Regions from separate parts of the Aneurinibacillus baijiui genome, predicted to be linked through region 3. Evidence: riboswitches for the same ligand, from Rfam matches in the RefSeq annotation. Region 3 holds a riboswitch; each other region holds the start of a gene.
What was found. Region 3 has a riboswitch for S-adenosylmethionine ahead of AB3351_RS03930 (MetQ/NlpA family ABC transporter substrate-binding protein). Riboswitches for the same ligand answer to the same signal wherever they lie in the genome.

Region 1: linked by a shared signal. The riboswitch ahead of AB3351_RS14575 (sodium:solute symporter family protein) and the one ahead of AB3351_RS03930 (MetQ/NlpA family ABC transporter substrate-binding protein) in region 3 are both predicted to bind S-adenosylmethionine.
Region 2: linked by a shared signal. The riboswitch ahead of metX (homoserine O-acetyltransferase MetX) and the one ahead of AB3351_RS03930 (MetQ/NlpA family ABC transporter substrate-binding protein) in region 3 are both predicted to bind S-adenosylmethionine.

Annotation. Positions count from the first base shown of each region.
Region 1 is NZ_JBFTXJ020000007.1:113,675-124,752, forward strand. It holds gene AB3351_RS14535 (C40 family peptidase) at 1-570, opposite strand, end outside; gene AB3351_RS14540 (mandelate racemase/muconate lactonizing enzyme family protein) at 570-1,679, opposite strand; gene AB3351_RS14545 (peptide ABC transporter substrate-binding protein) at 1,824-3,461, opposite strand; gene AB3351_RS14550 (ABC transporter ATP-binding protein) at 3,500-4,519, opposite strand; gene AB3351_RS14555 (ABC transporter permease) at 4,526-5,443, opposite strand; gene AB3351_RS14560 (ABC transporter permease) at 5,445-6,377, opposite strand; gene AB3351_RS14565 (DUF3870 domain-containing protein) at 6,553-6,885, opposite strand; gene AB3351_RS14570 (serine hydrolase domain-containing protein) at 7,057-8,199, opposite strand; SAM riboswitch class I at 8,376-8,478, shown strand; gene AB3351_RS14575 (sodium:solute symporter family protein) at 8,607-10,238, shown strand; gene AB3351_RS14580 (OsmC family protein) at 10,275-10,742, shown strand; gene AB3351_RS14585 (immune inhibitor A domain-containing protein) at 10,791-11,078, opposite strand, start outside.
Region 2 is NZ_JBFTXJ020000014.1:8,124-19,201, reverse strand. It holds gene sdhA (succinate dehydrogenase flavoprotein subunit) at 1-877, opposite strand, end outside; gene AB3351_RS19590 (succinate dehydrogenase cytochrome b558 subunit) at 889-1,539, opposite strand; gene metX (homoserine O-acetyltransferase MetX) at 1,857-2,963, opposite strand; SAM riboswitch class I at 3,093-3,207, opposite strand; gene AB3351_RS19580 (biotin transporter BioY) at 3,354-3,929, shown strand; gene AB3351_RS19575 (aspartate kinase) at 3,985-5,226, opposite strand; lysine riboswitch at 5,415-5,604, opposite strand; gene uvrC (excinuclease ABC subunit UvrC) at 5,683-7,479, opposite strand; gene trxA (thioredoxin) at 7,654-7,971, opposite strand; gene AB3351_RS19560 (electron transfer flavoprotein subunit alpha/FixB family protein) at 8,196-9,161, opposite strand; gene AB3351_RS19555 (electron transfer flavoprotein subunit beta/FixA family protein) at 9,182-9,946, opposite strand; gene AB3351_RS19550 (enoyl-CoA hydratase) at 10,042-10,827, opposite strand; gene AB3351_RS19545 (TetR/AcrR family transcriptional regulator) at 10,954-11,078, opposite strand, start outside.
Region 3 is NZ_JBFTXJ020000002.1:141,548-152,625, reverse strand. It holds gene AB3351_RS03950 (3-oxoacyl-ACP reductase) at 1-515, shown strand, start outside; gene AB3351_RS03945 (ATP-binding protein) at 594-1,703, opposite strand; gene AB3351_RS03940 (WG repeat-containing protein) at 1,867-4,323, opposite strand; gene AB3351_RS03935 (methyl-accepting chemotaxis protein) at 4,444-6,558, opposite strand; gene AB3351_RS03930 (MetQ/NlpA family ABC transporter substrate-binding protein) at 6,712-7,545, opposite strand; SAM riboswitch class I at 7,660-7,772, opposite strand; gene AB3351_RS03925 (ACT domain-containing protein) at 8,017-8,571, shown strand; gene sdaAB (L-serine ammonia-lyase, iron-sulfur-dependent subunit beta) at 8,590-9,255, shown strand; gene sdaAA (L-serine ammonia-lyase, iron-sulfur-dependent, subunit alpha) at 9,282-10,166, shown strand; gene AB3351_RS03910 (DedA family protein) at 10,247-10,849, shown strand; gene AB3351_RS03905 (trans-sulfuration enzyme family protein) at 11,055-11,078, shown strand, end outside.

The sequences.
Region 1 (11,078 bases), on a different contig from region 3:
CACGATACGCTGACCTGCCAGAGCATCCTTTCGTTCCTTGCCATCCGTCACTATCACATCCATTGCACGCAGCATCTGCTGTCCAATCGGTGTAGACACCGTTACCCACTCCTCATTATGTGACAGAACAGGCAGACGAGTCTGGAAGCTTACGATATCTCCCTGCCGATACGGATCATGATAAAGCCTGGCTTTTGGCTGTGTTACAACTGCCCACACTCCACGCTGTGTTGTACACACATATTCTTCACTTTCCGCTAATTGATGGCGCGGCATCCAGCAGGGATAGCCCCTCTCATCCTTATGTGAACGCTGATCTTGAATCGCAACCTTCACCCAGTCACCGTACTCTTCCAAAACCTCGACAATGGTCCCATACAGCGCTTGTGTCTGAATAAGGTTCCGATCATGGAATTCGAGTTTATCTTCTATGCTCATGCCGGAGAGCCAGCCCGCAAGGTCAACGGGATTGCTAAGCGCAGGCTCATCCATCGCACGCGGCGAGTCATACTGCGTCCAGCCTGTGGCCGCCGTAACTGCTACAATCAGCTTTTGTCCGCTTGTCTTCATCACGATACCTGCCCCACTCCCTCATTTGTGCTCAACGAAAGACCTTCAATACCAAGGCCCGGACGCTCAGGCAGCGTCAGCAATCGCCCCGTATACAAGACCCCTCCATTAATTACATCCTTTGCCATCATCAACGGTGCATCAAAGTCAAAACGAGTGATATTCTTCTTACTCGCAGCAAAATGGGCGGCGGCTGTAACAGATAGTCTTGATTCAATCATGCTGCCCACCATGCACTCCACGCCGCATTCCTCTGCCATGTAGTTAATCATCTGCGCTTTATAAATACCGCCTGCTTTCATCAGCTTGATATTAATAAGATCGGCAGCCCGACGCTTCAGTACTTCGAATGCCTGCGTCGGAGAGAACACGCTCTCATCAGCCATGATCGGCGTAGCCACCGCGTCCGTAACAGCCTTCAACCCATCTAGATCATGCGCCTTTACCGGCTGCTCTACCAATTCGATGTCAAGCCCCATCTCTTCCATCTTGCGGATGGAACGAATAGCGTCTTTCACCTGCCAGCCTTGATTGGCATCAAGACGAATTTTCACCTGATCACCAATCCGATTTCGAATCGCTTTAATGCGGGCGATATCCTCCTGAATGTTGTCTTTGCCGACTTTAATCTTCAACACATTGAATCCGGCAGCGATATAGTCGGCGGCATCATCTCCCATTTCTTCCGGTGAATTGACGCTGACCGTATAATCGGTCTCTATTTGATTACGGTAGCCGCCAAGCAATTGATAGAGCGGAAGCCCGCAGTGTTGTGCGAGTATATCATACAGCGCCATATCAAGTGCCGCCTTCGCACTGCTGCTGCCTACCATAGACTGATGAATCGTCTGGAAAACCTTCTCATGTGAAAGCAAGCTTTGACCGATAAGCTGAGGACGCATCACATTCAGAATAGCCGATTCGATGCTATCCAGACTGTCGCCCGTAATCACGACCGTCGCCGGAGCCTCTCCCCACCCTATAAGCCCGCTTTCAACCGTCACTTTTACCAGGATGGATTCTGCATTTACCACAGTGCGTAATGCGGTCTTAAAAGGTTTCTTCAACGGAGTTACCTGCCGGGTTACTTCTATGTTCCGAATGATCATTGTCTTGCGCCTCCCTATCCTTGCGTTCATATACTATATGAACTTCTTGCTGTGATGCCCCTTCCCCGCTTTTAGCAGCATACGGGGAGGATGCTGCGGGCAAAAAAAGGGCGGTCCGCCTGCGGCGGACGCCCCTCCGCTATCCTATTTGATGTCTGCCCATTTAAAGTCAATATAGCCAAAGGCGTGGCGCACAACACCGTCTACCTTATCGCTTTGCAGGTATGCTAAGTTGTAGTAGTAGAGCGGAATGATCGGTGCTTCATCCATTAAGATTTTCTCTGCTTCCTGCATAAGTTTATAACGCTTTGCATCATCCGCTTCGTTGTATGCATCCTTAATGAGTTTATCGTACTTTGGATTGCTCCATCCGGTACGATTCATGCTATTTCCTGTTTGGAACCCGTCGAGGAAGTTGATCGGATCGGCAAAGTCAGGCAGGAAGGAAGAACGAGACATCATAAGCTGACCTTTTTTCTGTTCATCCTGAAGCACTTTCCATTCTTTGCTTGTTACTTTGATATCGACGCCAAGCACTTCTTTATACATTTCCTGCATCGCCTGTGCGATTTTTGGATGGGTACCGCTGTTATTATACACAAGCGTAATCTCAGGAAGCTTGGTGTAGCCTTTTTCCTTCATGCCTTGCTCAAGCAGCTTCTTCGCTTCGTCTGGATTAAATTTAATTAGCTCACCGCTCACATCGCGGAAATCACCGCCGGACGGATCTTTAAAGCCGTAGGAGACAAAGCCTTTCGCAGGTTTTTCTTTTCGTTTGTTGACCAGATCGACAATCTTCTGACGATCAAGCGCCATCATGAAGGCTTTGCGGATATTCACATTGTCGAATGGTTCTTTCTTTACATTAAGACGATAGAAATACGTACCTGCTCCATCCTCTACTTTAACTTTGTTCTCTGCAAACAACTGGTCGCTTAAATCAGCAGGCACTGTGGTTGTCGCATGCAGATCACCCGTTTGGTATAACTGATATTCCGTATTGTTATCGTTGATCATTTTCCAGGTTACACCAGCAAGCTTGACGTTTGCTGCATCCCAGTACGTTTCGTTTTTCACTGTCTTAATCTCGCTGTCATGCTTCCATTCACTGATTTTGAACGGTCCATTGCTAACGAAGGTACTGCCTTCTGCCGCCCAGTTCTTGTTGGCTTCTGCCGTCTTTTTGTGTACCGGGAAGAACGCCGGGTTAGCCAGCATGTTCGGCAGATAAGAGGCCGGATTGATCAGCGTTACTTCCAACGTTTTCTCATCTACCGCTTTAATCTTGACACCTTCAGCCTTTCCCTTGCCGGAGTTAAATGCTTCAGCACCCTCGATCACATAGGTAAGCGGCGCTGCCTGTGAAGCGGTTGCCGGATCGATCATTCGCTTCCACGCATATTCAAAGTCTTGTGCAGTCACAGGATCACCGTTCGACCACTTCACACCGTCACGAAGAATAAACGTATATTTCTTTTTATCATCAGATACTTTCCATTCTTTAGCCATCGCAGGTTCCGGATTCTGGTCCTTGCCGAGACGGGTCATCCCTTCCATCAGGTTATTGAGAATGTCATACGAGCGCTGATCGAAGCCGATCGGCGGGTCAAGAGAGGTAGGTTCTTCGATGTTGTTATACATTAGAATTTTGGCTTGCTGTTCCTTCTTGCCTTGGGACGCATCCTGCTGCCCCGGTGCAGCTGTATCGCTTGACGAACATCCTGCTGCAAGCAGTCCGAACGCCATCGTACAGCTAAGCAATACCGTTGAAAGCTTTCTCACACTGAATCCCCCTTTTATATAGAAAAAATTGAACTACCTCATCCAATGGCCTTGTCGGACTGCGGCTGTACTTTTCTCGCACGCGGATCCGTAAGCCAACAAGCTACCTGATGACGCTCTCGTACAACTGTCGTCTCGGGCTGATATTTCCCGCAGACTTCAAGCGCATGCTCACATCGGGCGGCGAACGAACAGCCGATTGGTGGAGCAAATAAATCCGGCGGTGTACCAGGAATGGAGCGAAGCGGCACTTCTCGATCCGAGTCAAGCCGCGGCATCGAATCAAGCAGTCCTCTTGTATACGGATGCTGCGGATTGTAGAAAATATCCCGCACCGGACCGGATTCCACTACCTGGCCTGCATACATTACATTGACGCGATGAGCGATCTTTGCCACGACACCAAGATCATGTGTAATAAGGATGATCGAGACGCCGGTTTGCTCCTGCAGACGTTTAAACAAGTCAATAATTTGCGCTTGAATCGTTACGTCGAGCGCTGTCGTCGGCTCGTCAGCGATCAGAATCTTCGGGCGGCATACAAAAGCAATCGCAATCATAATTCGCTGCCTCATGCCGCCGCTAAATTCATGAAGGTACTGCTTAAGCCGACGCTCGGGATTTGCGATTCCCACCAGCTTCAGCGTCTCGATGGCTTGGGTTTTTGCCTGCTGACGCGACACTTTCTGGTGGCGGATGATGCCCTCCATGATCTGCTCACCAATCGTAATCGTTGGATTGAGCGCCGTCATCGAATCCTGAAAGATCATCGAAAGCTGTGATCCCCGCAGCTCGCGCATCTGCTTCTCACTCATCCGCACCAAATCCCTGCCTTCAAACAGGATGCGTCCATCCGTAATGCGGCCGATATGTTCGGGAATCAGCCGCATCACGCTTCGCGCGGTTACACTCTTCCCACAGCCTGATTCGCCGACAACAGCAAGCGTCTCCCCTCTGTTAATCGCAAAGCTTACACCACGGACAGCTTTCACTTCTCCGCCATGGGTTTGAAACGAAACACGGAGGTTCTCCACTTCTAGCAATGCTTCCTTCTCCATCGTGCGTCATCTCCTCTGTTTCGGATCGAATGCATCCTGCAATCCATCACCAAGCATATTAAAAGCAAGCATAGTAACCGAAATAAAAAATGCCGGGAAGAACAGGCGCCACCAATGACCGGATAGAATGGTTGGAAGCGCATCATTGGCCATCACACCCCAACTTGCAAGCGGCGGCTGTACTCCCAATCCGAGAAAGCTTAGGAATGCTTCCGCAAAAATGGCGGATGGAACGGTAAAGGTAAGCTGTACGATAATAATGCCAAGCGTATTCGGCAATAGATGCCGCCGGATGATGTACCACGGCTTTGCCCCCATGGTCCGAGCAGCTAGTACGTACTCTGAATTCTTTAGCTGTAGCACCTGCCCCCGAACCAGCCGCGCCATGCTAAGCCATCCGGTGGCGCTTAGCGCAATAATAATTGTCAGAAGTCCCGGCCCCATGACCACCATAAGAAGAATGACAATGAGCAGGTACGGAACCCCGTATAAGATATCGACAATACGCATCATGATATTGTCTGCTCTGCCACCTAGATAACCGGAGATTCCTCCATAAATAATGCCGATAAAAAAATCAATCAACGCGGCCATTACGCCAATAAAGAGGGAGATTTTAGCCCCGAATAAAATCCGGGCATATACATCTCGGCCTAAATCATCCGTGCCAAACCAATGTTCAGCGGAAGGAGCCTGATTCCCCTGCAAAAGCGACTGCTTCGAGTAGCTCTGATCGGTCAGCAGCGGACCGAAGATAGCAAGTGCGGAGACGAGCAGGATGACGACGAGTCCAAGCATTGCCAATTTGTTTTTACGCAGGCGCAGCCATGCATCCTGCCAATAGGTCAGCCGTGGACGCACCATTGCCTCGGCCGCTCCCGTATCCTTTTTCATCGGGACGAATAAATCATTGGGTACCGCCATACTACCCCTCCTTCCTATGCAGCTTAATCCGCGGATCGATGATGCCGTATACTACATCGACAAGGAACATCAAGAATACAAGCAGCGCACTATAGAAGACCGTCGTTCCCATAATCACCGCATAATCGCGGTTATTAATGCCATCGACGAAATACTTACCCATGCCAGGAATTGCAAAAATCTTCTCAATTACAAAGCTGCCTGTCAAAACATTGGCGAGCAAAGCGCCTAAAAGCGTTACGACCGGAAGCACTGCATTGCGCAGCGCATGCTTAAATATGATCACGGCAGGCGATAATCCTTTTGCCCTTGCTGTCTCAATATAATCTTGATTCAACACTTCAATCATATTGGCCCGTGTCATCCGGGCAATTAGCGCAAGAGGTCCTGTTGCCAGCGCTAGCGCAGGAAGCACCATATGCTTCCATGTTCCCCATGAGGCGACAGGCAGCAGCTTCCACTCAACTGCCACATATTTAATTAATAGCGTGGCGACAATAAAGTTCGGCACCGCTATACCGATAACCGCAAAGACCATCGCCATATAATCAATCAGTTTGTTATGCCGCAATGCGGCCACGGTACCAAGTGCCACCCCGGATATAATGGCAAAACCAAGCGCAAACATCCCTAATTGGAAGGAGACAGGGAAACCTCGTTCAATCATGTTGTTAACGGTATCCGGATAATGCTTAATCGATGGCCCTAAGTCCAGCATGACAAGCGACTTCAAATACAGCACATATTGGACGCCAAGCGGCTTATCTAGGTTATAGTGCGCCATCATGTTCTGCAGAACAATCTCATTCGTCTCCTGTCCATCCCGCTGGAACGGCGAGCCGGGAACCATATGCATCAAGAAAAATGTCGCCGTAACAATAAGCCACAACGTAATGATCATGGAGATGAATCTCCGCAGCAAAAACGACCCCATTTCCTCACCTCCGCTATTCACTCTGAATGAAATTCTCAATACAAAAAACCCAGCAAATGAAAAGCACCGCGACGTCTATCGCACTCATCATCTGCTGGGTTTTATTTACGTGTATGTATGCATACGGATAAATAAAGCAGCGCCTACTATTCAGTTGTACAGATATGCATCACTCTTACGATACAGACTCTGTATTCGTCTTAATTGCTTTATACTTCTTCTGCGCATCCTTATAAGCCACAATTAATGCCTTCTGTGATGAACCGTGATAACGGCGGCGAATCTCACCTGCCATCGCTTCTGTCTCCCATATCGTGCGCCCTACAAAGATTGAGCGCACAAAATCAGATGTAAGCGGAATGGTAGATGAACAGCCCGCGTCAATAATCTTATCGCTGCGGCAATCAATCACCAGCCCAATAAAAAACGCATTATACTGCTGGGTGATCGGATTGTTAATCGACGATTGCGCATCGCCTACGATATAGATAGAATCGGCATCATACAGCACAGAAGTCCTCATTTCTCCGCTATACGGCCAGGCTCCCCGGGATGTCCAAAGGAACGCTTCAGACGACCGGCTTCCTGCATAGCGGCGACTAGTTCTAGGCTTAATTTTAACAGAAAATAATGTATTTTGTAAATAATACAATTCGGATTATTTGTCTATATTTTCTTTCTATTTGGTATACAGTGTTCGACAGATTTCTTCTTCCGCCGTAAAAAAAGCCCCGCCTTTTCGCTGGATAAGTCCATTCATAAGATAAATCACACCTCGTTTTGCCTCCTTGTCAAAATACATACCAGAGAGAAGCCCGTATGCATCTCCTGCATGTCCGATGAGCAATCGATTCGGCACCAGATCTTCCGTAATATGAAAGTTCAATCCCGATTTGCAAAAGAAACGATCCGCTGAATGACCGCTCCACTGCACACTATGCATCTGCTTGCATGTTCCCTGCTGCAAGATACGTACACCATTCCATGCGCCGTCATGCAGATGCGCCAGCATGAACCTGCTCAAATCGGACGCATGCGTACGCACACCGCCCTGCGGTCCGAAGATGGAACCGTTTGTTCCGGGTACATAGCGGCTGTAATCAATGCTCGCTGGCTTAATACCCCGGTACTCATCCATACTCGCATGGAATGCTTTCTTCTCTTCATCGTATTCATACAAGACCGCAATCCTGTCCATCTGCTGGTAATCCTGAATCGCGAAGCTTGTATCCTTCATGCCAAGCGGTGTAAAAATATGTTGTTGGCAATACAGATCAAAGCGCTGGCCTGATTGTTTTTCTATAATGGTTGCAAGAATGATAGCGCCCAGATTCGAATATTCGAACCGCCCGTTATCTTCCGGCGGGTACGCCCCCCAGAGATCTTCCGTATAATAACGCCCTTGCGGGAGTAAAAGCTCTCGTAGGTCCAACATAGGCGGGTTCTCACTTCGGGAAGCGATTACAAAATCAACATACACATCCTGTAAACTAGATGTATGCGTCATCAATTGTCGCAGCGTAACAGGGTGTTCAGGATAGCCAGGATTACGCAGCTTATATCCTACATACTCTCCCACCTCCCTATCAAGATCGCATAAGCCTTGCTCAACAAGCTGCATGAGCGCGGTTGCGGTGATTGTCTTGGAAATCGATGCTGCCCGAAACACCGTATCATGCGTTACCGGTATTCGTCGGTCGTAATCCGCCCATCCATAGCTGCCACGCCAGCATATATCCTGCCCTTGCACTACAGCCGCAGATAGGCCGATTACTTGATGGGCAGCCATAATTTCTTTTATCCGTGCATCCACTCGCTTCATCTCCACCTTTCTTTTCCCAATAAAAATATGAGATGCTCCTAAGCTAGCACCTATTCAACCTATAAATTACCATATTATTTGATGCTCAGAGAAAGTAATTTTCAAAAAACAAATTCCTTATTGACATATCGGAATAATACATTTATGATTAGACACAACTTCATATCCACGATCATTTCTTATCCAGAGAGACTGAGGGATCTGGCCCAATGACGTCTCAGCAACCTGTCTTATACAAGGTGCTACCTCCAGCAGAAGCTTTATTCTGGCAGATAAGAGGAACGAATGCATGCAACCATCCTCTTCTCTTGTGAGAAGAGGATTTTTTATTGTCGAGAAGCAGTGCATGGAACTCTTATCAACGTTAAACCAAGTAAACCTATATACAAAAAAGGAGTGTGAACACAATGACAACGGTTGGATATTGGTTTGTGTCTTTAGCTGTCGCCTATACGGTTCTTCTTATTTCCATCGGCCGAATTGCCCGTAGAAAAGCAGCCGGCGGCAGCGGATATTTCGTAGGCGGCAGGAATTTTACTACACTATTCGTAGCAGTATGTATTACAGGCTTATTCTCAGGGTCTTCTTTCATCTCTATTATTGAGCTCTCTTATCTCAAAGGGGTATCTGCCGTGTGGTACGGTGTAGCTGAAACGCTGCAAGTACTGCTCATCGCTACACTACTGATCGCCCCTTTCCGTAAAAAACTTATCATTACTGTATCCGGATTGATCGGTGATCACTTTGGCCGCAAAGCACGGGCGCTTGGCGGTGCCATTACCGCTTTTGCCTTCCCGATGTGGTCGGTAGCCACAGCGTTAGCCTTCGCTTCGGCGCTCCATGTATTTACCGGTATTTCCTTACTCGTTTCGGTAGCACTGACAGCTGTATTGCTGTTTGCATATCTGCAATTTGGCGGTATGTGGGCCATCGGCTACACACAGCTACTGAATACGATCGTCTTCTATATTATGCTTGTCATCGGCTTTGCGGCTGTACTTATTTATCCGGGAATTGACGGACTTAAGGAATTTGCGGCAGCCAAACCGCACATGTACTCTCCTGCGGGTGCAGGCATTCAGACGATTGTAGCCTGGTTCGGTACGTTTCTCGTCAACGTCGTATTAGCACAAGCAGCATTCCAGATGGCACTATCATGCCGTACACCAGAAGAAGGGAAACGCGGCCTATTATGGGCAGCCGTTCTTGGCATCCCGCTCATCATCGGAGCGGTTGTCTTTGGCTTGGCAGCAGCAAGCGTGATTCCAGATGAGACGCGTGGGTTGATTGCCATTCCACAGTATTTGATGCAGGCCCTGCCGGCACCGCTCGTCGCTTTATTCTTCCTCGGCTTCTGGGCTTGTGCGTTGAGCTGGGGCGCACCCTGCCAGTTCTCTGGGGCCACAAGCCTTGGCAAAGACGTCGGGGAAGCCATCCATCCAGGACAGAGCGAGCAGACATACATCCGCTATACGAAATGGTCTCTGGCAGCCCTTACGGTACTAATGGTCATCTTCGCCTCACTGCGGGCCGAGCAATCCGCATGGTGGAACGTTCTTGCCTGGGTCACACGCAATTCCGCAACATTCGCACCCGTCGTTGCAGCGCTGTTCTGGCCGCTCGCTACACGACGTGCTGTACTTGCATCTATGGCAGCAGGTACATTCACCGGTCTGCTCTGGTATTATTTGAGCGGCTGGCAGATTAGCAGCTTTTTCTTGAACACACACCCTGTATGGCCGGGCATGATCGCCAATATGCTAACACTCATACTCATAACGATTGCAGAGAATAGCGGCCGCATCACCTGGAACCTGCACACGTCACGCAGCGCACTTGGCAGGATATGCCTCGCTACAGGTATTGTATTCGTAGGAATAATCAGCTTTGCTTTTTCCTGGCTCTATCAAACAGGATTATTGGGATTGTGCCTGTTTATCGTAGTAATTAGCGCCTTCTTCACGCTGATGACATTCACATCCGCTAAAGATCCGGAAGCAATGTATACACAAGAAGTTAAAAAGGCTTCGGCACAATAACCAAGTCTAGTAATAGAAGTAAGGAGGAATTATATAATGACAACAACCAAAGAAAACGACGCAACAAAAGAGATTCGAAAAGTACGCGCCCAAACAGAATGGGTACATGGTTTTGAAACGGTACAGCATATACGTGACTTCGCCTTCACCATCGACGAGCCGGAGAAAATCGGCGGTACAAACAAAGGGCCGACTCCGCTCGAATATGTGCTCGGTGCTTATAACGGCTGTCTGCAAGTTGTCATTGAGACGATTGCCCGTGAACTTGGCGTGCATATTGTAGCAATCTCCTTATACAGCGAAGGTACAGTAGATCGGCGCGGTATGTTCGGAACAGCCGATGTCTCTCCTCATTTTCAACAGATTCGCACTACTATAGAAATAGAGGCAGCAGGCAAGGAAAAACTCGAAGAACTCAAGAAAAAGCTGTACCAACGATGCCCGATGTACAACTTAATCAAAGACGCAGGCATTGAACAGGAAATCATTTGGAAAGTCAAATAAGAAAAGGGGGCCGGATCATACATCGCGGCTCCCCTTTTCTTATCCAAACTACTTAAATAATCTTATTGATCCTGCTGAGTTGTCTTTCGCCTCTCCCGTCACTTCGAATTTCAAGCCATGCTGCGGGATCAGACGCCCCGCATCCGGGATGGACGAGTCAAGATACGATTGTGCATCATTAAATGTTCTAACCCCTGCAAACCCTGGTGAAACAATCGTACCCCAGCGAGCGCTTGTATACTCCCAAGCAGGTGCTTTATCGAAGGAGAAAGCGGCATCCGCAATCTGATAACGCGTTGAATTTGCCGTCGTCTTCTGGCCATCCGCATTGAAATA
Region 2 (11,078 bases), on a different contig from region 3:
TCTCACGCGTTGCGATATCACGCGGCACAAGGTTACCATATGCCGGGTATTTCTCTTCAAGGAAGTACCAAGGCTTACCATCTTTATATGTCCATACACGACCGCCTTCACCACGTGCTGATTCAGACATCAAGCGCAGCTTGTCATCCCCAGGAATCGCTGTTGGGTGAATTTGAATGAATTCTCCATTCGCATACGTTGCGCCTTGCTGGTATACGGCTGAAGCGGCTGTTGCTGTATTAATTACGGAGTTTGTAGACTTACCGAAGATGATTCCAGGACCACCGGTTGCAAGAATAACAGCATCCGCTTTAAAGGATTGAATCTCCATCGAACGCAGGTTTTGTGCAGTAATACCACGGCACACACCGTCTGTTTCATCAACAACAGCAGATAGGAATTCCCAACCTTCATATTTTGTAACCAATCCGTTTACTTCCCAACGGCGCACTTGCTCATCCAATGCGTACAGAAGCTGTTGTCCTGTTGTTGCACCGGAGAATGCTGTACGGTGATGCTGCGTCCCCCCAAAACGACGGAAGTCAATTAAGCCCTCCGGCGTACGGTTAAACATAACACCCATACGGTCAAACATATAAATAATTCCAGGCGCCGCATCACACATTGCTTTTACCGGCGGCTGATTTGCGAGGAAGTCCCCGCCATATACTGTATCGTCAAAGTGGATCCATGGAGAATCCCCTTCACCTTTTGTATTTACTGCTCCATTAATACCGCCCTGCGCACAAACAGAGTGAGAGCGTTTTACAGGAACAAGAGAAAACAACTCAACAGGGTGGCCGGCTTCTGCAGCTTTAATTGTGGCCATCAAGCCTGCCAAACCGCCGCCAACTACGATAATTTTACCTTTACTCATGCTCAAACCCCCTATTTTTGGATTGCTTGTGCTACATCAACAGGATTTGCAAAGGAGAACAGAGCCAACAATCCCATCGCCGACATCAACACGAATACAACCATTGTAACATACGTAGAAATACGCTGTGCACGAGGACCTACCGTGATGCCCCAGCTTACGGCGAAGCTCCACAGGCCGTTTGCAAAGTGGAACGTTGCAGAAAGCAAGCCAATAACATAGAAAGCTAGCATGAACGGATTCGCCAGAATATCATTCATTAGAGTAAAGAGGCCTGTCGCTTCTACATTTCCAATTACCATTTGCATTTTTGTTTCCCATACGTGCCATGTAATAAAGATCAATGTGATAACACCGGTTACACGCTGCAGCATGAACAGTACGTTACGGAAGTAACCATAGTTGTTCACGTTGTTTTTCGCTTGGAATGCAACATACAACCCATAAATACCATGATACAGAATGGGTAAGAAAATAAAGAGAATTTCAATCAAAGCCAGGAATGGAATTCCTTCCATAATTTCAACACGCTCAAGAAAAGCTTCTTCGCCGCGCGTTGCATAGAAGTTCGTAAATAAGTGAACGAACAAAAATCCCCCGATTGGTACAACCCCTAGCAGGGAATGTAGTTTACGGTTAAAAAAGTGACGGTGATTCAGCATTGCACAGACTCCCCCTTTCACAAGGTTACGTTTCAGATTTTCTAGTTTGACACTTTTTTCACAAAAATAATCAATTTCTCTCCGACTTCTTCATCTACGTACGTGAAGATTCCCTACCACTCTCTCGTCTCTCTAGAAATTCCCCCTTTGCTCACTCCATTCCACATGCATGACATGAAGAAAAGCTTCCCGAGGAAGCCTTAAAATAAATGAAGACTTTGTGACAGATTCATTTTACTCCGTATGGAAGGTAGCGTCAAGAAAAGCAGCGGACAAATTGTCGAAATACGCCGATAATCTGTGGACAATCTTTATAATTATCTCGGGGCAGCAGACGGAGCGAAAATATTAGCCGCATGTTTCTCAATAAACCGTTCAACTAACGGACCAATTTTTACAAATTCGACAAGAAAGCCGTCATGGCCATAGATGGATTCGACAAAATGATAATCCACATCCTTACCAAGTGCTCGCATAAGATCGACAATCTCCTCCTGATGGTCGGCAGGATACAATAAATCTTTTGAAATTGCTACAGATAGAACCTTAGCTTCAATTCTCTCAAGTGCAGCCTTAATCCCGCCTCGTCCTCGACCAATATCGTGCGAATCCATTGCCTTTAGCAAATACAGATAGCTATTGGCATCGAATCGCGTGACCAGCTTCTGCCCCTGATAGCGCAAATAGCTTTCAATGTTAAAGGTGGAATCGAACTGCATTACATCGCGTTCATCCTTTAACCGTCGGCCAAATCGATACTCAAATAAATCAGCAGTACGATACGTGATCATGCCAAGCATCCGGGCTATGGATAATCCATTTACAGGCCCTTTTTCCGGATAATAGCTGCCGTTTTTCCACTCGGGATCGGATAGAATCGCCTGTCTTCCTACATCATTATAAGCAATCGCTACAGCTGACAAGCGTGCGGATGTCGCAATTGGCAGGACAAGATGCATCATTTCCGGATACATCACCGCCCACTCATATACCTGCATGCCGCCCATGGAACCGCCCACCACAGCAAAGAGCTTCTCAATTCCTAATTGCTCAATCAACATATACTGCAGCTTCACCATATCCCGAATCGTCACAACCGGAAAAGCAGCACCATACGGCTCTCCCGTCTCCGGGTTCGAAGAGGCGGGACCCGTTGTACCTGCACAGCCTCCCAGCACGTTTGACGTGATTACAAAATATTTATTCGTATCAACGTATCGTCCGGGGCCAATCAGTCCTTCCCACCATCCTGGGGTCTCTTCATCTCCCACCGCATATGCATCACCGGTAAGCGCGTGACACACCAAAATCGCATTGGTCTTCTCCTCATTTAGCGTCCCGCTCGCCTCATAAGCAATCTCAACCTGCTTGAGTGTAGCTCCACACTCCAACGTTATTTCATCTATAACCATCTTCTGTATCATGCGCTTATTCACTCCTTTCTAGCAGGAAGTCAGAAGAATCCCTCTTCCCTTCCTCTTAGCGTTTATCTTCATGTCATGAAAAAAACGCCGCTTCCTATAAGGAAGAGGCGTTTATATGGCGCATACCTCCCCTTATCTTCCAGAACGAAACATATCGTTCTGCTGGAGTTAGCACCTTATCCGCGCAAACGCGCGGGGTTGCCGGGCTTCATCGGGCCAGTCCCTCCGCCTCTCTTGATAAGAGCTATCATAAAATTGTATTCCGACTTTCTACGAGTTAGTTCAATACTACGGTTTTTACTGACTAATGTCAATATTGACAAAAAGGACATCCGCTTTGTAAACTTATATTATGTATTAGGTTAACAAATTATCACGAAGGAGCAACCTATGAACATTGAAAGTAGAAAAATGTTAATTTTATCGGCCTTATTCTGTGCGATCATCGCCGTCTTCGCACAAATTTCTATCTCATTCATTCCGCAAGTTCCATTCACCCTGCAGAATTTTGCCATTGCGCTAGCCCCCATTATTCTCGGTCGCCGCTATGGTACAATCGCCGTTCTGCTCTATCTACTGCTCGGAGCCATTGGGGCTCCGGTATTTGCCCAATTCTCAGGTGGGATGGGCATTCTCATCGGCAAAACAGGTGGCTATTTGCTCGGATACGTTGTAGCGGTTTTTGTTATGGGAACAATCTTTAAGGGTAAGGATATCACATTTACCCGCGCATTTGTTGCTAATCTTATCGGCTTACTAATTATTTATGCGTTCGGTGTTACCCAGCTTAAGCTCGTCTTGAGTCTATCGTGGGGCCAGGCATTCACATTCGGAATGGGACTGTTCGTTATTCCTGACCTGGTAAAAGTGGCGGCCGCTTCTTACCTGGGAATCCTCATCCGCCACCGACTTGACGCAGCAGGTCTCCTGCCTGCTTCTGTGCGCAATAATCGAAGCGTCGCGTAAGTACTGAAAAAAGGACAAGCCCATGCCGTTTTTATCTGGCATGGGCTTGCTTTTTTTATCCTCCGTATACAACAGCAGTCTCTTTGACATCTAACCCAAACGATGTATGCAGACTCTGTACAGCATCCTCTATTCTTTCCACTGGAATAATGCTAGAGACCTTAATTTCCGAAGTAGATACCATCTTGATCTCAATTCCTTGTTCCGCAAGGCAGGTGAACATCTGAGCAGCTACCCCTGGGTTTGTAATCATACCTGCGCCTACGATAGATACCTTAGCAAGTTCCTCCTCTGCCATCGCATAGCCAAATTGCAGCGCTTCGCGATGCTTCAGCAATACATCGAGTGTTTTCTTTACTTCATCTCCGCTTACCGAAAATGACACATTTGTCGTATTCGCTTCATACGCACTCTGTACAATAACATCGACATTAATATGTTCCTCAGCCAACACCGCAAAGAGCTTAGCCATGGCCTCCACTCTTGACGGCAGATCAGCTACCGTAATTTTGGCGACATTTTTATCATGAGCGATGCCGCTCACTGCAAGTCCTTGTTCCATATTCGCTTCCTCCTCTATCATCGTTCCTTCTGCCTCAGTGAAACTCGATCGAACCGTTACACTTACTTGATGCTGCTTCGCGCACTCCACCGCACGTGGATGCAGAACACCTGCACCAAGCGTCGCAAGCTCTAGCATCTCATCATGTGAGATGCTCACAAGCCTTCTGGCAAGAGGAACCATACGCGGGTCTGCCGTATAGACTCCGTCCACATCCGTATATATTTCACACTTTTTTCCATCAAGTGCCGCAGCTAATGCAACCGCGGTCGTATCAGAACCGCCGCGCCCAAGCGTCATAATCTCTCCATGCGCCGAAACTCCTTGAAACCCGGCTACTACCACCACGTTTCCCTTATTCAATGCTTCTATGATGAATGCGGTATCAATCCGATCAATACGAGCCTTCATATGTATATCTTCTGTCATGATTCCTGCTTGCCATCCGGTCATAGATACAGCAGCCTGGCCTTGTTCTTGAAGTGCCATCGTCAATAATGCGATCGATACCTGCTCCCCGGTTGTAAGCAGCATGTCCATCTCACGCGGATGTGGCTCATCCGTAATCTGCTTCGCCATATCCACTAAGACATCGGTCGATTTTCCCATTGCTGATACTACCACAACCACTTGATGGCCCTTCTGCACCGTTGATATGACACGCTGGGCTACTGCTTGAATTCGTTCGATTGTGCCGACGGATGTACCGCCAAATTTTTGTACAATTATGCTCACTTTGTGTACCCTCCTCAAATTAAGATAATATTCTTCTCTTCATTATCAGAGTACTCCGCACACATATGAGGGTTAGAGAACGCAATGCCGGATCAATAAAAAAGACAACAGCAAGGCATAGGCCAAAGCGGTTGTCTGTAGATTCTCAAGAAATATAATGACAGCGAACGCTCACTTCCCTACTCCCTGTGCGAGATAGTACTCCACCGGCTATCTGGGACGATGATCCGGTGACAGTTCTGCATTTGTTCAATGCAGACCCAACAGCAGACGTTGAGATCCGTTCTGCCATTTCGGCGAATTCCCCTTTCTCCCGCTTTCCCTGGATTCTCATTCCTCCAGCGGAATACTTATGGTTTTCGCGCCTCTACCTCACCCTATTTAAGTGAGGCGTTATTTGCTTACTATTCAATTTCTGTATATGGTACCATATGTTAATAATCTTGACAATTACTTTTATTCGGCTTGTTCGGCTGTTCCCTCTTTTGTCTCCTGTAAGTATTCTAAAATCTGACGGGCCAGCTTATCACCGATACCAAGGTTACGATACTCCTCCACGGTCGCTTCTCGCATGCGCTTGATCGAACCAAAATGCTTAAGCAAAAGCTTCTTACGCTTCTCTCCGATACCCGGAATATCATCGAGCTTTGAGTGGAACATCGTCTTACCGCGCGTAGTACGGTGGAATGTGATCGCAAAGCGGTGCACCTCATCCTGAATTCGCTGCAGCAGATAGAATTCATTGCTATCCCTCTTTAACTCAACAGGGATAGGCGGATCACCTACCAGCAACTGAGCGGTACGATGCCGTTCATCTTTAGCCAATCCGCATACCGGGATAAAAAGACCGAGTTCATTCTCCAATACATCCACAGCAGCAGAGATCTGCCCTTTGCCTCCGTCGATTACAATCAAATTTGGCAGGTCCAATCCTTCCTTCAGCACACGGGTATACCGGCGGCGGACAACCTCTTTCATCGTGCCGTAATCATTGGGGCCGATAACCGTTTTGACTTTATATTTACGATACTCTTTCTTATCCGGCTTACCATCAGTAAATACGATCATCGCCGAAACCGGATCAACCCCTTGAATATTCGAGTTATCAAACGCCTCAATCCGCTTCGGATACCCGATGCCGAGCACATCGCCTAGCTTCTGCACCGCCTGTATAGTACGGGCTTCATCCCGTGACATCAGCGCAAACTTCTCCTCAAGTGCAATGCGCGCATTTTCCTGCGCCATATCCACAAGTTGTTTTTTTGGACCGCGCTGCGGAATAAGAACCTTGGTACCAAGCGCCTCTTCAAGCCCATCTATCCCTTCACTTGTCGGAAGCAGCACTTCTTTTGGCCTGACGTGGTCCTTTAGATAGAATTGGACAACATAGGAAACGAAATCTTCATGCTTTTCACCATAGAACGGAAAAGAACCTACGTTACGCTCAATCATTTTACCCTGACGAATATGGAAAACCTGTACACTCATCCATCCTTTATCGACATGGTAGCCCCAGGCATCCCGATCAACATTGTCACTAAACGTAACCTTCTGCTTTTCCATAATGGCTTCAATGTATTGAATCTGGTCACGCAGTTCCTTAGCACGCTCGAATTCAAGATTCTCTGCCGCTTCTTCCATTTGCTGCTTTAGCGTCTTCTTGATCTCTCCATAATTCCCGCTGAAGAATCGGCTGATTTCCTCGATCATGGCATCATACTGCTGCGTTTCTACTTCGTATTCACACGGGGCTACGCACTGCCCCAGATGATAGTAAAGACAGACGTTTTTCGGCATATTCTTGCACTTGCGCAGCGGATACAGCCGATCTAAGAGCTTCTTTGTCTCCTGCGCGGCTCCTGCGTTGGCATACGGACCAAAATACTTGGCGCCATCCTTCACCACTTTACGCGTAATCTCCAGACGCGGGTGCGCCTCATTTGTAATCTTGATGTATGGATATGTTTTATCGTCTTTTAACAATACGTTATAGCGTGGGTCATGCTTTTTAATTAAGTTGCACTCTAGCAAAAGTGCCTCAACCGGTGAAGATGTGACAATGTATTCGAAATCAGCGATCTCCTGTACAAGCCGCTGCGTTTTTCCATCATGGCTGCCTGTAAAATAAGAACGAACACGGTTTTTTAATACTTTAGCTTTGCCTACGTAAATAATGGTACCGGCAGCATTTTTCATTAAGTAACAACCTGGCTTATCCGGTAACAGGCTCAGCTTTTCTTTCAATGCATCCATCCTGCTTCCCCTTCCTTCCTCATCAAAAACAGGTGCAAAAAGCGAGTCCACCTTATCATATCATACATAGAAGACTCGCTTTTTCCATCTGTTTCTTCCAACCATATTACAGGATAGAATGAATAAATCCTCCGATTGAATTAACCGGAGGATTTATAATATCGCACACGCTACTTACAGATGCTTGTTAATAGCGCTCAGTAGGCTTTCTTTCGGTTGGAAGCCGATAATTTTATCAACAACCTGACCGTCTTTCACCAGCATCAACGTCGGAATGCTCATTACGCCAAAGCGCTGTGCAGATTCAGGATTCTCATCGACATTAACTTTTGCGATCTTAACTTTGCTGCCAATCTCGCTGTCGATCTCTTCAAGAACCGGTGCGATCATCTTACAAGGTCCGCACCAAGGAGCCCAGAAGTCCACCAGCACAGTGCCGCCATTTTCTACTTCGTTTTGAAACGAGTTGTCTGTTACATTTACGATTGCCATATGTAACTTCCTCCTTTTATCTCCATTCATACTTAACATGCCTGTATTTTGTTTGTAGTATACACTATCCGTATACCAGTAACAGTATATCATCCTTACCTCAAAATATCTACTGGTGAAACACTTCTAGGTATTTTTGCTTTCTTTCGCTGCTGCATTACAAGCCTACAGCAAAAAAAGCAGCGTCATTCATTGACGCTGCCTCAGTAAGAAATAACCGGTAATTATACCAGTACTTTCTTGAATTCTTCGGTAAGAAGCGGCACGACTTCAAACAAATCGCCTACAATACCATAGTCAGCTACCTGGAAGATCGGTGCTTCCGGGTCTTTGTTAATCGCTACAATAATTTTTGAACTGGACATTCCAGCCAAGTGTTGGATTGCGCCAGAGATACCTGCTGCGATGTACAGGTCCGGAGTAACAACCTTACCTGTTTGACCGATTTGCAGGGAGTAATCGCAGTATTCGGCGTCGCATGCACCACGGGATGCACCAACCGCACCGCCCAGCACATCAGCAAGCTCCTGCAGCGGTTTAAAGCCGTCTACTGATTTTACGCCGCGTCCGCCAGAGATAACAACTTTAGCCTCGGACAGATCGACACCACCGGCTGTTTTACGTACCACATCTTTTACAATCGTACGCAGGTCTTTAATATCTGCGTTTACATCAACTTTTTCTGCGGAACCGCCTGTTTCTTCGGCCGCGATATTATTTGGACGCACCGTTGCGAACACAATACCATCTACAACTTTTTTCTTCTCGAATGCTTTTCCTGCATAGATTGGGCGCGTGAACACTACATCATCGCCAGCAACCTCAACATCAATTACGTCAGACACTAGGCCGAGGCCAAGGCGAGCCGCAATGCGCGGAGCCAAATCCTTTCCAATAGCTGTATGCGGCATAAGAATCGCTTCAGGCTGCGCCTCTTCAACCACCTGACGCAGCGCTTGGAAATATGCATCCGTCGTATACGTATCAAGCTCTTGCTTGGCTACCACATATACTTTGCTTGCGCCGTATTTGCCAAGCTCGTCTACATAATTTGCCGCGTCGCTGCCGAATACGACTGCACTTACTTCGCCGCCAGCCGCAATGCGCTGCCCTGCTGTTAAAGCCTCAAAAGATACATTACGCAAACTTCCGTCTCTTGCTTCTGCCACTACAAGTACTTTTTTGCTCATATCGCTCGTCCTCCTTAACCTTAAATGACTTTCGCTTCGTTGCGAAGAAGTTGTACTAATTCTTTTACTTGATCTTGTACTTCGCCGTTTAAGATGCGGCCCGCTTCCTTCTTCGGCGGCAGATACGTTTCCACCACTTCTGTCTTCGCGGCAACGTCTCCTTCAATAGTGAGATCATCTACTGTCAGACGCTCCATCGGTTTCTTCTTCGCTTTCATGATGCCTGGCAGAGAAGGATAACGAGGTTCATTTAAGCCCTGCTGTGCTGTAACCAATACAGGAAGGGATACTTCGATAACTTCTACATCCCCTTCTACGTCACGCTCAATCGTTGCTTTGCCGCCATCCACATCAAGCTTTGTAATCGTCGTTACCTGTGCAATGTTCAGCTCTTCTGCCAAACGAGGCCCTACCTGACCGGAACCATTGTCAACGGCCATATTTCCACCAAGGATAATATCGAATTCACGGTCTTTAATCACAGCCGCGAGAATTTTTGCAATGCTGTATTCATCCGTAGTAATATCTTCATCATCTACGATAACCGCTTTATCTGCGCCCATCGCAAGCGCAGTACGCAGAGAACTCTCCGCACGATCCGGACCAACAGTAATAACGGTCACTTCTCCACCGTGCTCGTCACGCAGCTTAATCGCTTCTTCCACCGCATACTCATCGTACGGGTTGATGATGAATTCTACGCCATCTTCACTAATGTTTCCGTTCTCGAGAACGATTTTTTCTTCTGTGTCAAACGTTTGCTTCAAGCATACAAGAATGTTCATATATATCCTCCTTTAGCTTCTGCAATAATGTATTAAAAGGTTCGATGCGATGCCAAAACAAACAGCGGCATAGACTTCGAACGGTACTCGCTGTGTTATTTGTCGGTAAACTGAGCCTTACGCTTTTCAATAAACGCGTTGACGCCCTCTTTCATATCTTCTGATGTGAACAGTTCGCCAAATAAGGCGGCTTCCTTATCCATGCCGCTTTCCTGACCGGCTAGAATACCGTGTGTAACCGCTTCAAGTGAAGCCCGAATGGAAACCGCACTTTTCTCTAGCGCAATTAGTTCGGCAATCTTCTTTACTTCATCCAATAAGGAGTCGAGCGGAATTGCACGGTTTGCTAGGCCAATGCGTTCGGCTTCTTTGCCGTCAACAAATCGACTGGTTAAGATTAACTCAATTGCTTTTGCCTTATTTGTTAAGCGTGCAAGGCGCTGTGTTCCGCCAAATCCCGGAATCAGCCCCAGATTCAATTCCGGTAGACCAAGCTTAGCCTCGTCTGCTACATAGCGCATATGACATGCCATAGCTAGTTCCAATCCGCCACCTAATGCAGCGCCGTTAACAGCTGCAATCACCGGCTTTGAGAAATTCTCAATCCGATCAAACAGCTTCTGACCAGTACGCGCCATCTCCTCTGCCTGCTCTGCACTGCCGAATGCATTCGTAAATTCTTTAATATCGGCACCTGCTACGAAGAACTTGCCAGCTCCAGTTACCACCACTACTTTAATCTCGCTATTGCCTTCAATATGATCGAAGGCTTCACCTAAGCCTGTAAGCGTAGCTGAGCTGAGCGTATTTGCTGGAGGTACATCAATACTGACATAGGCTACTCTGTTGGTCACTTCAAGCTTTACATTGGTAAACTCCATTGGTCTCTCCCTCCATAACCTGCTGTATTATGCTCCAATTCGCATTATCTATATTTTTTCGTAAATTGGACATCTATTAAATTATAATAATTTTCTTTACTATCCGTCGCTCTATTTTGTGCAAATTCACATTTTTGACACTTTTAGACCATTCACAAAGAAATGATGAATGGGGTCCACATATGAAACTAGATTGGTATTGCGCTCATTCATAACCCATGACGAAACAACTTCATCCAATGTGCCAAAAA
Region 3 (11,078 bases):
CAACCATTATAAATAACGCCTTGGTACATTTTCGCTTCGATCCTATCGCTCAAAAAAACGCCGACAGCATTACGTGGGAGGACTATCATACTCAGCTAGAAGGCAGCATTAAAGGCGCGCTGAACACGCTGCAGGCTGCTCTTCCGGATATGAAAGAGCAGCAATTCGGCCGCATTATCAGCATCGGCACGAACCTGTTTCAAAATCCCGTGGTTGCTTACCATGAATATACGACAGGCAAAGCCGCCCTGCTTGGCTTTACCCGGAACATGGCGCGTGAGTTGGGTGCCTACGGCATTACCGTAAACATGGTATCCGGCGGATTGCTGCAGACAACGGATGCGAGCGCGGCAACAACAGAGGACGTATTTGAGATTATTAAAGCAACGACGCCCATGCAGCGGGTGACGACACCGCAAGAAGCGGCGGATGCCGTTCTATTTTTTGCTTCTCCATGGGGGCGAGCTGTGACCGGTCAGAATCTTGTGGTCGATGGCGGACTTGTCATGGACTAATCCAGTTTGGTACCAGGAGCACTTTCACTCACCGCTCCTGGTACCTATCTTCCTTTCTTTTAGCAAGCAGGCCTATTTCTAAGCCTGTTTGCCGAAGATCGGCAGCGTGATTTCTACTGTCGTTCCCTTCCCTAACTCGCTTATGAACTCAATGGTTCCGTTGTGTTCTTTAATAATTTTAGAACATACCATTAAACCAAGTCCGCTCCCCTCTTCTTTCAAACTATAGAATGGCTGACCGAGCTTGGCGATACGATCCTTCTCGATCCCGCATCCCTCATCACGAATATACACACAGATATCATCAGTCCCAAGACGCATCACCTCTACCATGATTCTGCCACCGTTCGGCATCGCTTCAATCGCATTCTTAATCAGATTAATAAACACCTGTTTTATGGCATTCTCTGCGCACATAATCATAGGAAGATTAGATTCTACCTTCATGATCAGTTCAATATTAAATAAGTTGGCTTGAGCAATCAAAAGACGATGTACATTCTCCATTAACTGCTCCGCTCTTATCGGCTTACATTCATATACCTGCGGTTTTGCTAAAAGCAGAAATTCATGTGTAATGGTCTCGATGCGGTCCAACTCGGACTCCATCAGGTCGAGATACATTTCACTCTTATTTCCCTCTCTTATAAACTGAATGAATCCTTTTAAAGTTGTTAATGGATTTCGAATCTCATGTGCCACACCCGCAGCCAGCTCACCGACCGCAAGCAGCTTCTCTGTTAAGCGCAGCCTCTCTTCTGCTTCCTTAGATTGTGTGATATCACGGGCAATCACGGCAAAACTAGTAATCTTGTCTCCTTGATGGTCGCGCACCGCGATCATTGTCGCTGCAAGCGCCAGCCAATGTCCTTTGGCATGTCGAAGCCGGAACTCTATCGTTATCGTTTGTCCATCCACAAGCAGACGATCCAGCTTTTCCATAACCATATGTATATCATCCGGATGAAAAAGTTCTTCTCGCAAATTCTCTTGTAAATATTCACATGTATAGCCAAGCCACTTTTCATGCGAAGGAGATACATAACGTGCTCTTCGGAATGGGTCCCAGACAGAAACCATATCCATTATATTTTCTGCAATCAGCTTATATATAGTTGTATTCGATTGCGTTTCATAGAAACTACCTGATTCTTTTACGTGATTTACAAACGCCCCCACTACTTCCACGATCCTTCCATCGTTTGAATCATATTATCTATATACCTTTTTATATGTTTCTCTCCTCTATACAATACCATAGGGATATTATGGTTATACAGTGTGTAATAGGAAAAAAAGAAAGAAAAAAATCATCCCCTCCGCTTCACGCAGACGGGATGCATGTAAGAGGCTAGTGAAATGATCTCCAGAAGGCCCCCTGCGTATCAATGATATTCATAATCTCAACATACGGAATCGTAAATGTCGGAAAGCCTGCCACATACGCAGCGATCTCGTAAGGGGTAAAGTATATATACAGCGCATGTTCCCCTACATAAAACGGCTGATTCGGCGCAATGCCTTTATACTGATCCTGCCATATATACGAATACTTTGGATTCGTTTTAATTTGTTGTTCAATAATCGAACTCAGCACCTTCACATAGTCACTGTTCTTCTTAAACAAATCTTTCAGTTCATAGAAGCGGCCGGTCTGTAGGTCAATATGCGGATATACTTCTGTGGGCATCCCGTGGGCGGCACCAAAATAATATTGATATCCAATCAGCTTAATGACCAGCAGATTCTTGCGGAAAAACCAAACCGTAAAATCTCCAAGATAATTGTAATCGAGCTGTACATTTGGATCAATTTCCTTTATACCGGACTGCTGCCTTAGCTTCTTATTAATGGAGGCTTCGACCTCAGGGTGAGACAGACCCGTGACCTGCGGATAATAGACAAGATAATCTTTATTCGGCTTGAACTTCTCTTCCTTGACCTTGTATGTTCCTCGCAGCGGAATCACTGTGTTCTGCTGCCATACTACCCGCCCTGAACGATCCACATACGATAGGCGGTTGTCTATATCTGCCCGAATAAGCGCCCCTTCAATAGTCAATGTCCCAGTCCCGCTAACAACTGGCCATCCTTCGGCCCTGCGCCCGCTTGTATCAATGAAAAATGTCTCCGTACGATTGTGCACGGAAGCGACGCCCTGCTTATATGGCATTACATTTTCATATATAAAATCGGTTCGTTTATTTCCATCCTTATCATAAATGGCATACATTGATCCAATGAATGGCTTTTTACTGTCCAACGCGACACCAACAGCAAACCGTCCCTCTCCAAGTGGTTCAATATCATTGAACTGCGGTTGAATAATAAACGCACCTGATCGGTCAATTAAGCCGTATTCATTGGTATAATCAGCGGCAAGATTAACGACTGCACGACCATTTTGAAACGGTTGGGCGCTTGTATAACGCGGCGTAATAATAACATGCCCGCCCTCATCCATATAGCCGTACTTGCCCTGCTCTGTTTTGCGAAACGCCAGCAGCCCGTCTCCCGGATTACCGACGAATGCATATGGATATTTTATTATAATATCACCATGTATCGTAATGAGCGCATATAGGCCATCCTTCACCTTCACTACTGCTTTTCCCCTATGGAAATCGGTTGCCTCCTTATAAATCGGAGGAATTGCTTCCCTGCCGGCAGTATCTAGGTATCCGTAGCGAAACTCGCTGTCCTGAAAGACCGCCCGCCCCTCGTGATAGGGAGCGATATAGGAATACAGCTTCGTCGTTAGCATATCCCCCTGTTCATTGATTACGGCAAAGCCATCCTTCACATTCACGATAGCCAATCCTTCAGTAAACGGGCTGATATATTCATATTTTGGTTCTATAACAAATGCCCCGGATGAATTAATGACACCTGATCTTCCTTTTTCCTCTACAACCGCTAATCCGTTTGCCTGAAACGGGTTGGCATAGCTATATGTTGGCGCAATGAAAAAACGCCCCTCTGCATCAATATAGCCCCAGTTCGTTCCCCCTATTTGCTTTATTGAAGCCGGGTACAAGGCCGTCTGTCTTGTATGCTGCTTCTCCATTGCTTGTTTCTTCAACGCAAGCCACGCAGCAGGCGGCGGATACGATGGTGAGAGTGCGAGACCAGCCTGAATGGAGAGAAGCGCCTGTTCAGGCATGCCGGCTTTAAGCTGTGCATCCGCAAGATAATAGCGATAAAACGCTGCCTTCGGCTCCTCCCGTACTCTTTGCTCATAATAGGCGGCAACTTTTTTAAAATAGTATGGATAGACATCTGTGGCAGGCGTCCATTTGCCATCCTGATAGCGATATATCTTTACCTTATATGCTCTACCCGTATCATGCTGCCACAAGGCTATTTCAGCGCGCCCATCTCTTCCCTCCTTTCCTGGCATATCCTCTACTTCAATCTGGCTGTAGAATAGATCACCGGGGACTTTCTTCCACCCTTGGTCGGTGTATGTACATACTACAAGTTCCGACCATATGGCTCCCCGCTGCCATCCAATAATAAGGTCACTTTTTGATGGACTTGTGATCTTGGCTGCCCCCAGGTAAGAAATCGCATATCCGCTGCCTTCTACTGTAGCTGATTTGTGCCAGGCATGGTTATCGTAGCGTAAAATCATGACATATGGATGCCCGCTCCATATATAACCCGCCGCCACTTCCTTTGCACCACTCCCAGCAAAATCAGCAAGCACAACCGCCGGTTTTGGCAAAGGCCCATCAAGCATTGCTAGCGTAGAACCCGGGGGCAAATAACGCCGGACTAACGCCTTGATTTGTGTATCCTGCTGCATTCTCCCACTTCCCTTCTGCATCAAGCTCCATCTACAGTATATGAGCGGACCCGAATAAAAAAGCACCGGATGAGAAGAAGCTTTCTCATCCGGTGCCTGCTAGGCGTACAGATTATCCACTTATTTTACTACTTTAAATTCGTGAATCAACACTTCAAGTGCCTGTGCCATAGATGACAGCGATGCAGCGGCCTGCCGCATGTCATTCATATTGGCCAACTGTCCTTGTGAAGAAGCTGCCACCTGTTTTGTACTAGCAGCAGATTCCTTCGCAATGCGTGCCATCTCCTCAACAGAAGCGCTAACTTGTTCTGTGCTTGCAGACATCTCTTCTGATACAGCAGACATCTCTTGGATTTGACTCGTAATGCTCTCAATCGCTGTCATGATCTGTTCGAAGATGCTGCCAACCTGATGAATGGTCGCAATCCCATCCCCTACGTTCATCTTGCTCTCCTCCATCGAGTGCACCGCTTGAGCCGTATTGGATTGGATTTGCTCGATTAGCGCCTGTATTTTCGCAGCCGAACTTCCCGTCTGATCAGCCAGCTTTCGAATTTCATCGGCAACAACCGCAAATCCCCGGCCCGCCTCACCAGCTCGAGCCGCTTCGATAGCCGCATTTAATGCGAGCAGATTAGTCTGTGCCGATACTTCGGTAATCAATTGAAGAATACCACCTGCTTCCTCCGAATCTCGTTGCAGTGTCTGAATCGCCGATGCCGTCTCATCGGTCACCGTGCGAATTGACTCCATCTGCCTGATTGCCTGCTGCACAGAGCCGTTGCTTGTCCGAACTTGATTCGTAATATCGCTAGACGCCTCTGCAATCGAGGAGGAAGCTTCCGCTACACGCTGAATTCCAAGCGCCATTTCTTCCATCGCCCGAGCACTTTCATCCGCACTCTGCTCCTGCACGATTGAGCCGCTGGCAACCTCCTGTACCGCCCGTACAATCTCATCAGCTGCATGCACACCCTGATCGGTGCTGCGCTGTAGCTGTGCCGCCGATGCGGACACCGTGGTTGCATGATCTTTCATTCTCTCGATCATAGCTTTCATATTCTCTTTAATACCAATAAGCGATACAGCAAGCTCGCCAACCTCATCCTTGCGCACAAGATCCCGCTCAGGCACTTCGAATGTAAAATCCCCATCTGCCATTTGCTTGCAGTAGGAAGCAGCGGTCGTAATCGGCCGCACTACGGCACGTACAATGAAATGCAGAAGAATCGCCAGGATGATTGTCCCGATCAGCGCCATACTTAAACTCAACAGCATCATACCATTGGCCGAAGCAAGCACTTCATTCAATGGAACTGCGATAACATAGGACCACGGTGTAGCTGTGCTGCCAACCGCAATCGGTTCAGTTACTTTGTACAGTTCGCTTTTCGTTGTTGGTGAATAGTCAAGGATAGTATAGGCCGTACCTGTTTTTACCGCATTTTTTAGCTGCTCCACATTTTGCAGACCTTTTAACTCTGTCACATTTTTTCCGATATTCTCTTTCGTTGGGTGCGCCACAAATGTTGCGTTATTTGAAAGAATGACGCCAAATCCGCTATCATAGAGCTTGATCTTGCTATTCATCTCCTGAAAATAATCAAGTGACAAATCCACCCCAATAACTCCTACAAATGTATCGTTGATAGTCAGCGGAACGATTAACGAAGTCATCAATACATTCTTGCCGTTGATTTCATACATATACGGGTCCATAATCGTTTCTTTCCCCGTTTTCTTCGGCAGCATATAAAAATCATGTGTTCCTTCCTTCATATTTTCCGTATTCTCAACACCCGCACGCTCTATCCCATTCCCATTACGCGCCCAGAAGGATACAAAGCGTCCCGTTTTGTCATAGGCTTGAGAATATGCAGTCTGCACTGTTTTATCGCCAAACACATTGGGTTCGGTAACAATCCAGGTCCCAAGAAATGTCCCATGCTTCTCTGTCATATTCTTCAATATCACATCATATGTGGCAGGAGAGTAATTACCTGTCTTAACCATAGATTCGAATGTAGCGGCAAGACTGTGAGCCGCATTCAGAGGTGTCTGTAACTCATTCGAGATGCTGTTGGCTTGCTCTTTGGCAAAAGATGCGGTAATCTTCTTTGCTTCCTCTTCCGCTTTATTCTTTGATAGAACGGAAACCGTCCCAATGATTGATGCAAACATTAAAATAACGATGCCAAGAATAGCAAGAAAAACACGCGTATGGATCTTCATGATCGCCTCTCCTTATATAAGTATATTTACATAGTCTATATTTACTAAAAATCATACAAAAAGAAAGAAGAAGAAGCAAGATACACAAGAAAAAAGTCCTGATTATTATTAATCAGGACTTAGCAAGCATAAACTAGTTGATTTTCTTTTCTATTAGAAGACCGGAACAACGGCTCCTTTGTATTTCTCTTCAATAAATTTCTTCACATCATCGGATTTTAATACCTCGATCAGCTTTTTAATATCTTCTCGGCCTTCATCGCCCGTACGTACACTGATGATATTAGCATGCTGCTTTGCTGCATCGGACTCCTTTTTCTCCATAGCAATGGCAGTATCCGGCGCAAGTCCGCCTTCCATTGCATAGTTACCGTTGATTACAGCGTAATCTACTTCATTCACTGCACGAGCAAGCATTGCAGCCTGCATTTCTTTTACCTGGATGTTTTTTGGATTTTCGACAATGTCTTGTTTTGTAATGCTATTAAGCTCTTTATTCGGCGTCAGTTTAATCCAGCCCTGTGTTTCAAGCAATTTCAGCGCACGTGCACTGTTTGTCACATCGTCCGGAATCGCAATCACTGCGCCCTGCTTTGGCTCTACTCCTTTTTCTTTACCAGGGTAGAGACCCATCGGCTCGAAGTGGATACCATCAAGCGCTGCAATATGTGTACCGTGCTTTTTATTGAACTGCTCCATATACGGAACCGTTTGGAAATAGTTCGCATCTAGCTGCTTATCTTCAAGCGCTGTATTTGGCAGGACATAATCATCAAACACTTTTACTTCCATCTCAATGCCCTGTTCTTTCAGCTTTTCCTTTACATGGTCTAAGATTTCCGCATGCGGCACAGCGCTTGCACCTACTTTAATTTTCTTCGGTTCCTGTGCTGTCCCTCCATTTGCTGCTTTTTCTTCTTTTTGCCCGCATGCAGCCAAAAGTCCAATGCTCAATACAACAAGCAGTGCCACCAACCATTTCTTCATTATGAATCCCCTCTTTCATCTTTTTGTCTTTGGTATGTACCCATCGCGAAATTCCAACAAAAAATGGCCTCTTAAGATAAGAGGCCATCGGATACACAATAGGGTCCGTTCGACCTCTTATCTTTCAGAACTACAGTTCTGCTGGAATTGGCACCATTACACAGCAATATGCCGGTACGGTTGCCGAGGCTTCATCGGGCCAGTCCCTCCGCCTCTCTTGATAAGAGTCATTGTTTATTCAATTGCTTGCTTTTTATCTTAATATTATTAAACTCATTCGTCAACTATGTTTTAGAAACTTTTTTCTCTTCTTATTTTTCCGACCATAGCAGCATGTAATTTATAGGTCCACCTACTACAAAACACGAACATTTTTCCGTTGTTTTATTCGATGCGCATTTAACCATTGAATAATGTTCGTGTTTTACTTACAATCTTGTTAGTGCTACATGAACTTTGAGGAGGACGCACATGGTTAACTATGCCGATCTTGTTGAATTGGGCAAGCTGATCCGCCACCTAGAGCAAGGCATAACAGAAGCTTCACTCAATATTCTCACATATGAGCATCGCGAAGAAATCGCCCGCAATCTTATCACAGGTCTACTTGGGCAAGCAGATAAACATGCGATGAAGATTGAAGCCAGCTCAGGAGAGTATACGAATGAAATCGCTGTCTTACAGGTGGGTAAGAATAAATATAGACTTGAAAAAGATCATCAAGATGTATTTATTAGCAAAATAAATCACTACAACTGCCGAATTGTACCAGGTACACACGGTATTCTCGTCTATCACATAGATTACCCTGGCGTGATCCGCGACGTGTCGCGCATCCTCGCCACACATCATATTAATATCTCTAGCATGAAAGTATCACGTGAGCAAAAAGGGAAAAACGCGCTGCTCGTCTCCTTAACCGATGAACATATCGATGCGGAGGTAATGGATACGATTACGCGCCTGCCCCAGATTACAAACGTGGTGGCGCTGCGTCCTTTAGAACATGATGATTATTCTGCTTAGAAAACAGGAGGCTATACGATGAAGTATCGCTCTGTATTTGATATTATCGGACCGGTTATGATCGGTCCTTCCAGCTCTCATACAGCCGGCGCAGCCCGGATTGGCCTGATCGCAAGAAATCTGTTCGGGAATCAGCCGACGAAGGCGGAGATTACCTTTTACGGTTCATTCGCCAAAACATACAAAGGCCATGGAACGGAAATTGCGATTGTAGGCGGCATCCTCGGATTCGATACATTCGATCAGCGTATCACCGATTCGCTGGCTATTGCAAAGGATCTGAATGTGGAGATTACGATCCGTACGTCCGATGATATACCGAATCATCCTAATACGGCCCGCCTTGTTCTTTATGACAAAACCCGTGCTCTTGAAGTGTGCGGGATTTCCATCGGCGGTGGCAAGGTAGAACTGACCGAAGTTGACGGCTTTTCCGTACGTTTGACCGGGGATATGCCTACCCTTCTCGTCTGGCATGAAGACCGCTACGGCTTGGTCGCCTCCGTATCAGAGGTGCTCGCAGCACATAAACTAAACATCGGGTACATGGAAATGGCACGCAAATCCAAAGGAGCCGAAGCGCTTATGGTTATTGAAACCGATCAATCTGGAGCAGATGAAATCAAGCAGGACATCTGTGCGCTTCCTCATATTAATCGCGTGTCTAGCATTCCCGCCCTGTAACAACATGGAGAAGGAAGTGATGTAGGATGTCTTTTCGTACCATTGCAGAACTGGTGGAGCGCTGCACCACTGAGAATAAATCCATTGCCGAGGTTATGATCGAGACAGAATGCGACATGTCCGGCAAAAGCCGCACAGATGTACTAGCAATGATGACACGTAATCTAGATGTTATGGAAGAAGCCGTACAACGCGGCATTAAGGAAGCGGATCGCTCACATACGGGACTAACCGGTGGCGATGCGGTATTATTGCAGACTTATCTGCAGGAGAAAAAACCGCTGTCAGGCACACTTTTGCTTGATGCTGTCAGCAAGTCGGTGGCGACGAATGAAGTCAATGCCAAGATGGGTACAATCTGCGCCACACCGACGGCTGGTGCCTGCGGCATTGTCCCGGGTACACTATTCGCTGTAGCCCCGAAGCTTAATGCAAGCCGCGAGCAAATGGTCAACTATTTGTTTACGGCAGGCGCTATCGGCTTTGTCATTGCCAATAACGCATTCATCTCCGGAGCAGCAGGTGGATGCCAGGCTGAAGTCGGATCTGCAACCGGCATGGCCGCTGCCGCCATCGTAGAAATGGCAGGAGGCTCACCGGAGCAATCGGCACAAGCTGTGGCGATCGCGCTTAAAAACATGCTGGGTCTGGTCTGTGATCCGGTAGCAGGTCTAGTGGAGGTTCCCTGCGTGAAGCGAAATGCCATGGGAGCTTCTAACGCTATGGTCGCGGCTGATATGGCGCTTGCAGGAATCAAAAGTGCGATTCCAACAGATGAGGTCATTGAAGCGATGTACCGCATCGGCTGCGCAATGCCGAATACGTTAAAAGAAACAGCGCTCGGCGGGCTTGCCGCTACACCGACCGGACGCGAGCTGGAACGAAAAATCTTTGGAGAGAACACCAAGTAAGACAATATTCTTGAAACCTTGCCAGCATATAACCGTATAAGGAAAACGACACCACTTACAACCTCGGAAAGGAGTCTACAATGACGGAGCTTATTCTTGCCTTTGTAGAAATCCTAAAAGGACTTTCGTATTTTGGATTGATGCTGGCATTAACATTCGAATTCGTTCCGGCCGAACTCGTACTGCCCTTGGCCGGATACTGGGTTTATCAGGGAGAGATGAATTATTGGCTTGCCGTGCTGGCAGGAACTATCGGCGGCACCCTTGGCCCACTTACGCTGTACGCTGTCGGACGTTATGGCGGGCGCCCCTTCATCCTGCGGTATGGGAAATATCTTTTCATCCGCGAGCAGCAGGTGGAAAAGGCCGATCGCTTTTTTCATAAGTACGGGCCGGGCGTTGCTTTCTTTGCCCGCTTTCTTCCCGGTGTCCGCACGTTGATTTCAATTCCGTGTGGCATGGCCAAAATGAATGTATGGCAATTCTCTGTGTATACCTTTGCCGCTACGCTGCCCATTACGGCCGTCTATGTATACGCAGGCTATGCTTTCGGCCCCCACTATAAACAAGCGGCAGCCGCTGTGCAGGAATATTCGCCCTTTATCATCGGCGGGGTCCTGCTGCTGCTTATCGGCTATGTCTTAGTCATAAACAGACGTGCTGCGTACAACCTTGAGAGATAACACAGCTCTTCTCAACCCTCAGAAGCCAGCCCCGACTCTTTTTCATCAAGAGCCGTGGGCTGGCTTTTGATTATATCCACAGCGCACGTATACATCCCTTTCAATTTCCATGTACAACCTGTATGTTTTTTTTGTTAAGGTTACTCTATATCATTACATAACCTGCTTGATCGTATTTATTTTATTGCCGAAAGGAGTCTTCGTCTTGAAATCGAAGCATATGACCACA